DNA from 3 places in the Mixta hanseatica genome. Region 2 is predicted to be linked to each of the others. Evidence: predicted binding sites of a transcription regulator. Region 2 holds the regulator's gene; each other region holds the start of a gene.
The links. Region 2 encodes LexA, which represses DNA repair genes until DNA is damaged. Its sites were predicted from a motif close to TNCTGTATGTACATACAGNA; they were not measured.
Positions count from the first base shown of each region.

Region 1: the regulator LexA is predicted to act here: its motif matches at 2,084-2,103, upstream of umuD (translesion error-prone DNA polymerase V autoproteolytic subunit).
Region 3: the regulator LexA is predicted to act here: its motif matches at 1,647-1,666, upstream of metR (HTH-type transcriptional regulator MetR).

Region 1 is NZ_CP082905.1:4,311-7,586, forward strand. Features, by position in the region: gene K6958_RS20355 (conjugation system SOS inhibitor PsiB family protein) at 1-171, opposite strand, end outside; gene K6958_RS20360 (DUF905 family protein) at 238-468, opposite strand; gene K6958_RS20365 (single-stranded DNA-binding protein) at 525-1,070, opposite strand; gene umuD (translesion error-prone DNA polymerase V autoproteolytic subunit) at 2,124-2,564, shown strand; partial or broken gene K6958_RS20375 (Y-family DNA polymerase) at 2,566-2,667, shown strand; gene K6958_RS20380 (metalloregulator ArsR/SmtB family transcription factor) at 2,932-3,276, shown strand, end outside.
Region 2 is NZ_CP082904.1:3,910,788-3,914,063, reverse strand. Features, by position in the region: gene plsB (glycerol-3-phosphate 1-O-acyltransferase PlsB) at 1-763, opposite strand, end outside; gene K6958_RS18580 (diacylglycerol kinase) at 892-1,260, shown strand; gene lexA (transcriptional repressor LexA) at 1,366-1,974, shown strand; gene dinF (MATE family efflux transporter DinF) at 2,076-3,276, shown strand, end outside.
Region 3 is NZ_CP082904.1:4,015,085-4,018,360, forward strand. Features, by position in the region: gene metE (5-methyltetrahydropteroyltriglutamate--homocysteine S-methyltransferase) at 1-1,467, opposite strand, end outside; gene metR (HTH-type transcriptional regulator MetR) at 1,699-2,622, shown strand; gene K6958_RS19025 (hypothetical protein) at 2,804-3,052, shown strand; gene K6958_RS19030 (carboxylate/amino acid/amine transporter) at 3,096-3,276, opposite strand, start outside.

The DNA.
Region 1 (3,276 bases), on a different replicon from region 2:
GCTGTAGGCCTCAAAATCGCCCGGCGAAAAGGCGTGCAGCCGTTGCAGCGTCACGCTCTCATCGCGCGTCATCTCACTGCCGCTGCAGCTGCGGAAACCGACCGACCTGCGGCCGTAGTACGCGTGAGTCTTGCCGTTACGGATTTTTTCTTTAGACTGGATAGCTGACATATCGGATTCCTCATAATTTGATTGTCACGCCCTGCGCGGAGTTACCGCTCCGTTCAGGGCACCTTCTTAATGCGTTTTTGTGCCGTTCAGCTCGATATAAAGTCCGAGCCAGAACCCGGCCTCCGGCTCAAAATTGAATGCCTGCCAGAGCATATTTCCCCCTCTGCTGCGTACGACCAGACGAAAGTGCGAGCCCTGATCGTCTTCAATCGTGACATTGCTGTATGTACGGGCGACAGCTTCTGCCTGCTCCCGGCTAAAAGGTCCGTTCGGAAGTAATGGTGTGTGACTGGTCATGGTATTCTCCGGTAGTACGCCTGCCCTGCAGCCGCAGGTCAGCGGCTCAGTGTCATTCAGAACGGGATATCATCGTCAAAATCTGCTGGCGGCTGGTTGCCCTGCGGCGGTGCCTGGGGGTCAGGCTGCGGCTGTGCCGCACCGCGTCCGCCCCGGCTACCTTTGCCACCTTTGCCACCATTACCTGACGCTGCCGGCGGCTGCTGAGGCTGGCCGCTGAACTGCTGTCCGGTCTGTTCGCCTGTTCCGCTGCCACGCCCGCCCAGCATCTGCATAGTGCCGCCGACGTTGACCACCACTTCCGTGGTGTAGCGATCCTGCCCACTCTGGTCCTGCCATTTCCGTGTCTGCAGCGCGCCCTCGATATACACCTGAGCGCCTTTACGCAGAAACTCACCGGCCACTTCAGCCAGCTTTCCGAACAGCACCACGCGATGCCATTCCGTTTTTTCTCTGGTTTCCCCGGTCTGCTTGTCGCGCCAGGATTCAGAGGTGGCCAGCGTGATGTTCGCGACCGCGCCGCCGTTCGGCATGTAGCGCACCTCGGGGTCCTGCCCCAGATTGCCGACCAGAATGACCTTGTTAACGCCCCGTGCAGCCATAACGTTTCTCCTCATGCAGTTGGTTTTTTAACCACGTCACCCGTTGAGTTTCGGGAGCCGCGGTGTTGACGTTTTGTGGAAATCGGCTGGTTTTTTTCTCCGGTATTCACTTCACCCGTTTGAGATCCTTCGCCGCGAGGGCGTAAACCAGCGCGGGTGACGGCAGACGTCCGGGGCGACGGGGAAATTTATTTCTGGTCTAACGGAGTGGCCGGAAAAAAATTTTCACGGCGTTCATTTCACCCTGGACGACCACGGCGCCTGTGCTTGTCTCAGCCCCGGCGAAAGGACTTAAACCGGTGAACGGCGTAGGAAAAGCACAGCACGATGCAGCAGCAACGACGGCTGAGCGGCAGCGAAACGGCGTTGCGCCTCAGAGCGACGGCGGATTCTGGCCGTCGCGGTTCGCGCCAGCCCTGGGGCTGGCTGCAGCCCCTGCTTTGCCCTGCGGTGTTTGTGTTTTAGTCTCTGTTTTTTCTGTGGTTTTGGACGACTGTTGTTCAGCCGTCACCATGCCGGCGCACGCGCCGCGGGCGCGGGCAGACGTAAATGAGAAAAGCGGGGTGACAGAGTTTCAGAACAAATTCCTTATGCGACAGCTCCCTGAAAACGAACAGTGATCATACACAACGGGTTTCGCTTAAAAACCCTGCGCCGGCGTTTTCAGAGGAGCGCCAGCACGATTTCTGCTTTCGGCCCTCAGACCCCAGCCGACAGGCCCGGAACGCGTCCCCGGCGGTCCGGCGAAGCTTACCGGCTCTGCCGGTTAGCTGAGTGGGGCTGACGACCCGACAGGGGAGCCGGAGGGGGCCCTTATCCACATCTACGCTGCACATCCGGCGCATAAAGCTGTGGATAAACAGCTGCAGCCCCTGCCCGCTGACGCCTGAAAAGCACTGGTCAATAAATAACCTGCCATTTCGCTGTAAAACTTTATAAATCAATGATCTTCTTTTTTCGCCATGCAGGTGTGATTCACTGTGTCTTGCACAGCCCTGAAAGCCAGTTAATACTACTGTAAATACATACAGCGATTTAACAGGGACTTTTGCTATGTTTAACGCCTTTGAGTTGATGCACCCGGCGGACAATCCGCCGCCCAGCTTCAGGCCTCTTTTCCTGGAACGTGTACCCTGCGGGTTTCCCTCTCCCTGCCAGGACTATGCGGAACAGGAGCTCGATCTGAACGAATATCTTATAGCCCACCGGGCAAGCACCTTCTTCCTGCGCGCGCAGGGCAACAGCATGCAGGACATCGGCCTTTATGACGGCGACCTGCTTATTGTCGATCGTTCCCTCAGACCAGAGCACGGCGACATTGTCATCGCGGAGCTTTACGGCGAATTCACGGTAAAGCGGCTGCTGCTTTCCCCGAAGGGTCCCGTACTCCAGCCCATGAACCCCGCCTACCCCGTTATCATTCCCGATCCGGATACGCTGGAAATTTTCGGCGTCGTTGTGCATTTCGTTCATACCGCGCGCAGGAGAAACTGACATGTTCGGTTTAATTGACGTGAACAGCTTTTACGCCAGTGCAGAGAAGGTCTTCCGGCCTGACCTGAAAAATGCACCAGTGGCCATCCTGTCGAATAATGATCTGAGTGGTGAGAAAAGTTAGTTAATTTGATGCTGTTCATGTCAGCAGCTCTAGAGAGTTTTTTGGTCTTCTATGAGCGAAAAGCGGACATTGAGTGCTCGAAGATTGATTGCATCCTTCTGGCTTACCTGTGCAGGCATACCGTAAACGAATTGTCACAAAATGAGCTACTGCCAGATAAACACATCTGAATTAACGAATATATGATTGACTCACAAATTGCAGGCAGTGAGAATGTCTTCAATTCCGGACTCAGGAGTCATCATGCCTCAATTTCAGCCTCTTCAGCTTTTCAAAAATCTCTCTGATGAAACACGACTCAGTCTGGTGCTGCTGTTGCGCGAAAAAGGAGAGCTTTGCGTCTGTGAACTCACGTCAATGCTGAAAGAAAGTCAGCCTAAAATTTCCCGGCATCTGGCGTTACTCAGAGACGCCGGTCTGCTTATCGACAGGCGAGACGGCAAGTGGGTTTATTATCGGTTGTCACCACACATGCCCGCCTGGGCTGCTGCGGTAATTGAGCAGGCTTACCTGTGTCAGCGCGATGACATTCTGCAACTCAGCCAGCAGGCTGAAAGGAATAACGCGACCACCAACGGCAAGCCTGTC
Region 2 (3,276 bases):
CTTCCATCAGCTCGATGGCGTTCTGCTGCGCTTTCTCCTGAGAGATTTTCTTGCTGCGCGCCTCGTCTTCTACCGCTTTGGCGATCGCTTTCGACTGCAGCAGTTTATTAAACAGATCGTGGCGCACCGGCAGACGCGGGCCTACCGCGGCCAGACGCTGACGGGCAAAATGAATACGCGCCACACGCGCCAGCTTCTGCGCAATGGTTTTATCCGTGCCGTGCTCCGTCGCCATACGACGCAGAGAAACCATCGGCGAGAAACGCACAAAGCTATCGCGCCCCAGCCACAGTACGGCAAAAAACTTCTGTACGCCGTTCAGTTCGCGTAGATGAGGGGTTTGTTCGCCCTGCACCTCACGCCCCGGCGCACGGCCGAACATCACCGAAACCGGTACCATCTGTACATCGAGATCGGGGTTGTTACGGTGCAAATCGAGGTAGTCGTGGAACAGCTTCACGGATTCCTGATTCGGCACGAAATAGGGGAAAACGCGCGGCCCGTCATGAATAAAGACGTGACGCGGCAGCAGGGCGCCGTCTATCTCCAGCGGCTCCAGTGGATCGGGCAGATCGTGCAGACGGCACTGGGTGCGCAGCGCAAGGAGATCGGCCTTTGAATCATAAGGCAATACATACATAATGGGGCGCGAGGTATCGAGTCCCAGTTCCGCTACCGGATCGCCCGGAATCGCCTTACTCTTAACTAAAAATGTAAGTGGTAAATTCAGTAACTTATAATAAAGTTTACGCCAACCTGACATAGACAACATGAAGCCTCTTGTTAGCAAAGCGCCGCAAGCATACCAGAAAGCGCATTGAAGATCTGTGGTGTTGCATTTAGTGCTGCACCCTGACATTGACGTTAAACATTGCAAAGGGTTCCCTGTAGATGGCAAATAACGTAACGGGCCTGATCCGCATCATTAAAGCAGCCGGATATTCGTGGAAAGGCCTGCGGGCAGCCTGGCAACATGAAGCGGCATTTCGCCAGGAAGCGATACTGACGCTGGCAGCGGTGATTATCGCCTGCTGGCTTGACGTCGATGCCATAACGCGCGTTTTGCTTATTGGCTCCGTGTTTCTCATTATTATCGTCGAGATCCTTAACAGCGCTATCGAAGCGGTGGTGGACCGCATCGGCAGCGAGTTTCATCCGCTGGCCGGCCGTGCCAAAGATATGGGTTCTGCGGCGGTGCTGCTCAGCATCATACTGGCCCTTTTTGTTTGGGTAACCCTGTTATGGCCTTATTTACGATAAAGTTTCCATAATAGATAAAGAGTTGTTTTTTACACAGCTTCCGGTTTCCATTCCACTAATACCTGTATATACTCACAGCGACTGTATAAACAACCAGGGGGCGGGATGAAAACCTTAACGGCTCGGCAGCAGCAGGTTTATGACCTGATTCGCGATCACATTAATCAGACAGGTATGCCGCCAACGCGCGCGGAAATCGCCGCCCAGTTAGGCTTTCGCTCCCCTAACGCCGCAGAGGAACACCTGAAAGCCCTGGCGCGTAAAGGCGTCATTGAAATGGTGTCCGGCGCTTCACGCGGTATCCGCCTGATGGCGGAAGAAGAAAACGGTCTGCCGTTGATTGGTCGTGTCGCCGCCGGCGAACCGTTGCTGGCGCAGGAGCATATTGAAAGCCGTTTCCAGGTCGACCCTAACCTGTTCAAACCCCACGCTGACTTTCTGCTGCGCGTTAGCGGTATGTCGATGAAAGATATCGGCATTGTAGATGGCGACCTGCTGGCGGTGCATAAAACGCAGGATGTGCGTAACGGCCAGGTGGTCGTAGCACGCATTGATGATGAAGTCACTGTTAAACGCCTGAAGCGTCAGGGCAATACCGTGCAGCTGCTGCCGGAAAACCATGATTTCCAGCCGATTGTCGTCGATCTGCAGCAGCAGACGCTGACTATCGAAGGTCTGGCCGTTGGCGTTATTCGTAACGGCGACTGGCTGTAATGACTCTGTGGCGGCCTGCTGGCCGCCGCTCGCTTCCCCTTTAGCTTTTGTTCCGGCGATAACCGCTGTGGCCTGTCGCCATATTTTTTCTGCGGATTGCCATGCACTTCTTCTCTGCGACCGATAAACACCTCTGGCGGCTGGCGCTGCCTATGATCCTCTCAAACATTACCGTACCGCTGCTGGGCCTGGTAGATACTGCCGTTATTGGCCATCTTGATAGCCCTGTCTATCTTGGCGGCGTAGCCGTAGGCACCACCGCGACCAGCTTTCTTTTTATGCTGCTGCTTTTCTTGCGCATGAGCACTACCGGGCTGACCGCACAGGCGTTCGGCGCGGGAGATAAACCAGCGCTGGCTCGCGCGTTGATGCAACCTTTAGCGATTGCGGTTATCGCCGGTATCGCCTTTATTCTGTTGCGGGGGCCGTTAAGCGCTTTGGCTGCGCAGGTTGTCGGCGGCAGTCCGGCAGTGCTGGAGCAGGCGCAGCGTTTTATTGCTATACGCTGGCTCAGCGCGCCTGCCTCGCTGGCTAATCTGGTCATCCTCGGCTGGCTGTTGGGCGTGCAGTATGCGCGGGCGCCGGTTATCCTGCTGATTGTCGGTAATCTGGTCAATATCCTGCTCGATTTATGGTTTGTTATTGGCCTTGGCTGGGGCGTGACTGGCGCGGCGGCGGCGACCGCCATCGCTGGGACGGTTTCGTTGCTGGTGGGGCTGGTTTTAGTCTGGCATGTGCTGCGCCTGCGGCAGATCAGCTTTGCGCACCTTAAAGAGGGATTGAAGGGCGATGTGCGGCGGTTGCTGCGTTTAAACCGCGATATCATGCTACGTTCGCTGCTGTTGCAGCTGTGCTTTGCCTCGATCACGATTTTAGGGGCGCGCATGGGCAGCGAGATTGTGGCGGTAAATGCCGTGCTGCTGATGTTTCTTACCTTTACCGCCTATGCGCTGGATGGCTTTGCCTATGCGGTTGAGGCGGTTTCGGGCGAAGCCTTCGGCGCACGCGATAACAGCAAGCTACGGCGTGTATGGCTTGCCGCCTGCCGCCAGGCGGGGCTGGTCGCGCTGCTGTTTGCCTTAGGATATGCGCAGTGGGGAAGGGAGATTGTCGCTATGTTGACCTCTTTGCCGCAGCTGCAGGCGCTGGCGAATCACTACCTGCCGTGGCAGATGCTGTTACCCGTGGTGGGCGTTTGGTGTTATTTACTGGATGGCATGTTTATTGGCGCCACGCGCGGACGTGAAATGCGCAACAGTATGGCATTGGCGGCGCTGGGCTTCGGCCTGACGTTATTAACCG
Region 3 (3,276 bases), 100 kb from region 2:
GTTACGCTCGGCTTCGCCGTGCACCAGTACATCCAGGCCCAGACGCTCCTGCTCTGCGATGGCCTGCTTAATATGTTCAGCAATGCCGGTACGGTAGTGATTACCGTCGAGGCGGCCCTGTTTGAAATCAAGGCGCAGACCACGAATCTCGGTGGTTTGCGGGAAAGAGCCGATGGTGGTAGTTGGCCACGCCGGCAGCTGAAAACGCTGGCGCTGTGCTTTAGCGCGCTCGGCGTAGCTGCTTTTACGTTCGCTATCCTGCGCGTTAATCGCCGCCAGTCGCTGCGCTACCGCCGCGTTATGTACCCGGGAAGAGTTACGACGCGCGCGGATCGGGGCGCTCCAGGCCTCCAGCGAAGCAGCATCATTGTTGTTCAGCGCCTGAGCCAGCAGTGCCAGCTCACCGCATTTCTGTAGCGCAAAAGAGAACCAGCTTTTCACTTCCTCATCCAGGCGGGTTTCGCTATTGAGATCGATCGGGCTGTGCAGCAGCGAGCAGGAAGAGCCAATCCACAACTGCTGACGTTGACTGACCAGTGGCTGCAGGCGTTCGAACCAGCTGCTCAGATCGGCGCGCCAGACGTTACGACCGTTAATCACGCCCACAGAAAGCAGCCATGAGGCTGGGATTTGCTGGTTCAGGCTGGCGATATCATCTTTGCCATGAACCAGATCAACATGCAGGCCCTGCACCGGCAGTTCACGAATGGTATTGATGTTCTGACCAATGCTGTCAAAGTAGGTCGTTAACAGCAGCTTGCTGTGCCCTTGCAGCGCCTCGTAGGCCGGTTTAAACGCATCCAGCCACGCCTGCGGCAGCTCCAGCACCAGCGCCGGCTCATCAATCTGTACCCATTCGATGTCGCGCTTCGCCAGCTCAGCCAATACTTGCTGATACACCGGCAGGATATCGTTCAGCAACGTCAGGCGATCGAACTGCTCGCCTTTCACTTTACCCAGCCACAGGTAAGTGACTGGGCCCAGCAGAACCGGCTTCACTTTATGGCCCAGCGCCAGCGCCTCGTCCACTTCATCCAGCAGCTGCGTCCAGCTCAGGCGGAACTGCTGCCCTTTGCTGAATTCCGGCACCATGTAGTGATAATTGGTGTTAAACCATTTGGTCATTTCAGCGGCGGCGGCAGGTTCGCCGGTCGGCGCGCGGCCACGGCCGATACGGAACAGCGTATCCAGATCCACTGAGCCGTCGCTATTCTGATGGCGCGCCGGCACATTGCCCAGCAGCAGGCTGGTGGTCAGAACGTGATCGTACCAGGCGAAATCGCCTACCGGCACCCGATCCACGCCCGCTTCTTTTTGCTGCTGCCAGTGTCGGGCGCGCAGCTCGCGGCCTACTTCCAGCAGATCTTGCTGGCTGCTGTTGCCGGCCCAGTAGCTTTCCTGCGCTTTTTTCAGTTCACGGCGCAGGCCGACACGAGGAAAGCCGAGCGTATGATTCAAAATGGTCATGCTGTTTCTCCATTAAAGCTTAATGAGTGGCGGTATCGGCACAGTCAGTTTAGGTACGACCAGCGCAACAACCGGGGCGCGGTGCCGTTTCTCGGGTTATAAACCCTGCCCGAACGTAAAATGACGGGCCGATCGGGATGTTTAGCCGTCCAGATGTTTACACCGCTATAATCTGCAGGTACTGTATATTCCTCAAGCGCAAATTGTTCATTGTCGTTATGAAGGACTCTCATGATCGAAATCAGGCACCTGCGAACGCTGCAGGCTCTCAGGAATAGCGGCTCTCTGGCCGCGGCGGCGGCGCAGCTTCATCAGACGCAGTCGGCGTTATCTCATCAATTCAGCGATCTGGAGCAGCGCCTCGGTTTCCGCCTGTTTGTGCGAAAAAGTCAGCCGCTGCGCTTTACGCCGCAGGGTGAGATTCTGTTGCAGCTGGCGGAACAGGTGCTGCCGCAGATCCAGCAGGCGCTGCAGGCCTGCCATGAGCCGCATCAGGCCACGTTGCGTATCGCCATTGAATGCCACAGCTGTATTCAGTGGCTGACGCCGGCGCTGGATACCTTCCGGCAGAGCTGGCCGCAGGTGATAATGGACTTTAAATCGGGCGTTACCTTTGATCCGCAGCCTGCCCTGCAGCAGGGCGAACTGGACGTGGTACTGACGTCAGATATCCTGCCGCGCAGCGGGCTACACTATTCGCCCATGTTTGATTTTGAGGTTCGTCTGGTACTGGCGCCGGATCATCCGCTGGCGAAGGTCACCACTATTACGCCGGAAGATTTAGCCCATGAAGTGTTGATGATTTATCCGGTACAGCGTCAGCGGCTGGATATCTGGCGTCATTTTTTACAGCCTGCAGGCGTTAGCCCAGCGCTGAAAAGCGTGGATAACACGCTGCTGCTGGTACAGATGGTGGCGGCGCATATGGGCATTGCCGCCCTGCCGCACTGGGTGGTGGAAAATTTTGAACGTCAGGGATTAATTACCACGAAAACGCTGGGCGCCGGTTTATGGAGCCGCCTCTACGCAGCGGTCAGGGATGGTGAACAGCGGCAGCCGGTAATTGACGGCTTTATTCGCTCAGCGCGTCAGCACGCCTGCCAGCATCTGCCGTTTGTGCGGGATGCCTCGCGCAACGCGTTGCCAACAGGATAAATTTTCATTCCGGCGGGTCGTTTATTTTGCCCGCCTTCCCTGAATATTGTGTCATTTTTAGGCGGCAGATTAATTAAAAACTGACGCTTAGTGAATTGACCCTCCCTCCTCAGAAGCATAATTTTCCCCCGGGGAGAAGCCAATTCCCCTATACGGAAATAGCAACCAAGAGGGATTTATAATGAGAGAATTATCAATCACAGAAGTGCAGGCCGTCAGCGGCGCGGGCCGGGTGCAGGATAAGTTAACCGAGGCTTATGGCTGGTTCTTTTCGCATGCGGCTAATACGCTGAACAACCTGTTTGATCTGGGTTATGACAAGGAAGCTGCTCAGAAAAAAGGCGAGGAATTTGGTAGCCAACTGGGTAAAGCCATTGAGGTTAAATTCGCTAACTTCCTTGAACGCATCCAGAATTACGTTACGGGTTGATAAAAAGAATACCGGCGTGAAAGCGCACGCCGGTATTGTTAAATTAGCGCACCCAGCGCCGATGAATCCACAAAGAGGCGACAATTAATCCGCCGCCGATAATAAAGGGCGGCCAGTCTGGCTGCTCCTGCCAGATAGCCAGGTTAACCAATAGCCCCGCCGGAACATGCATATTATTCATAATGCCCAGCGTGCCGGCATCGACCTGCGTCGCGCCGTAATTC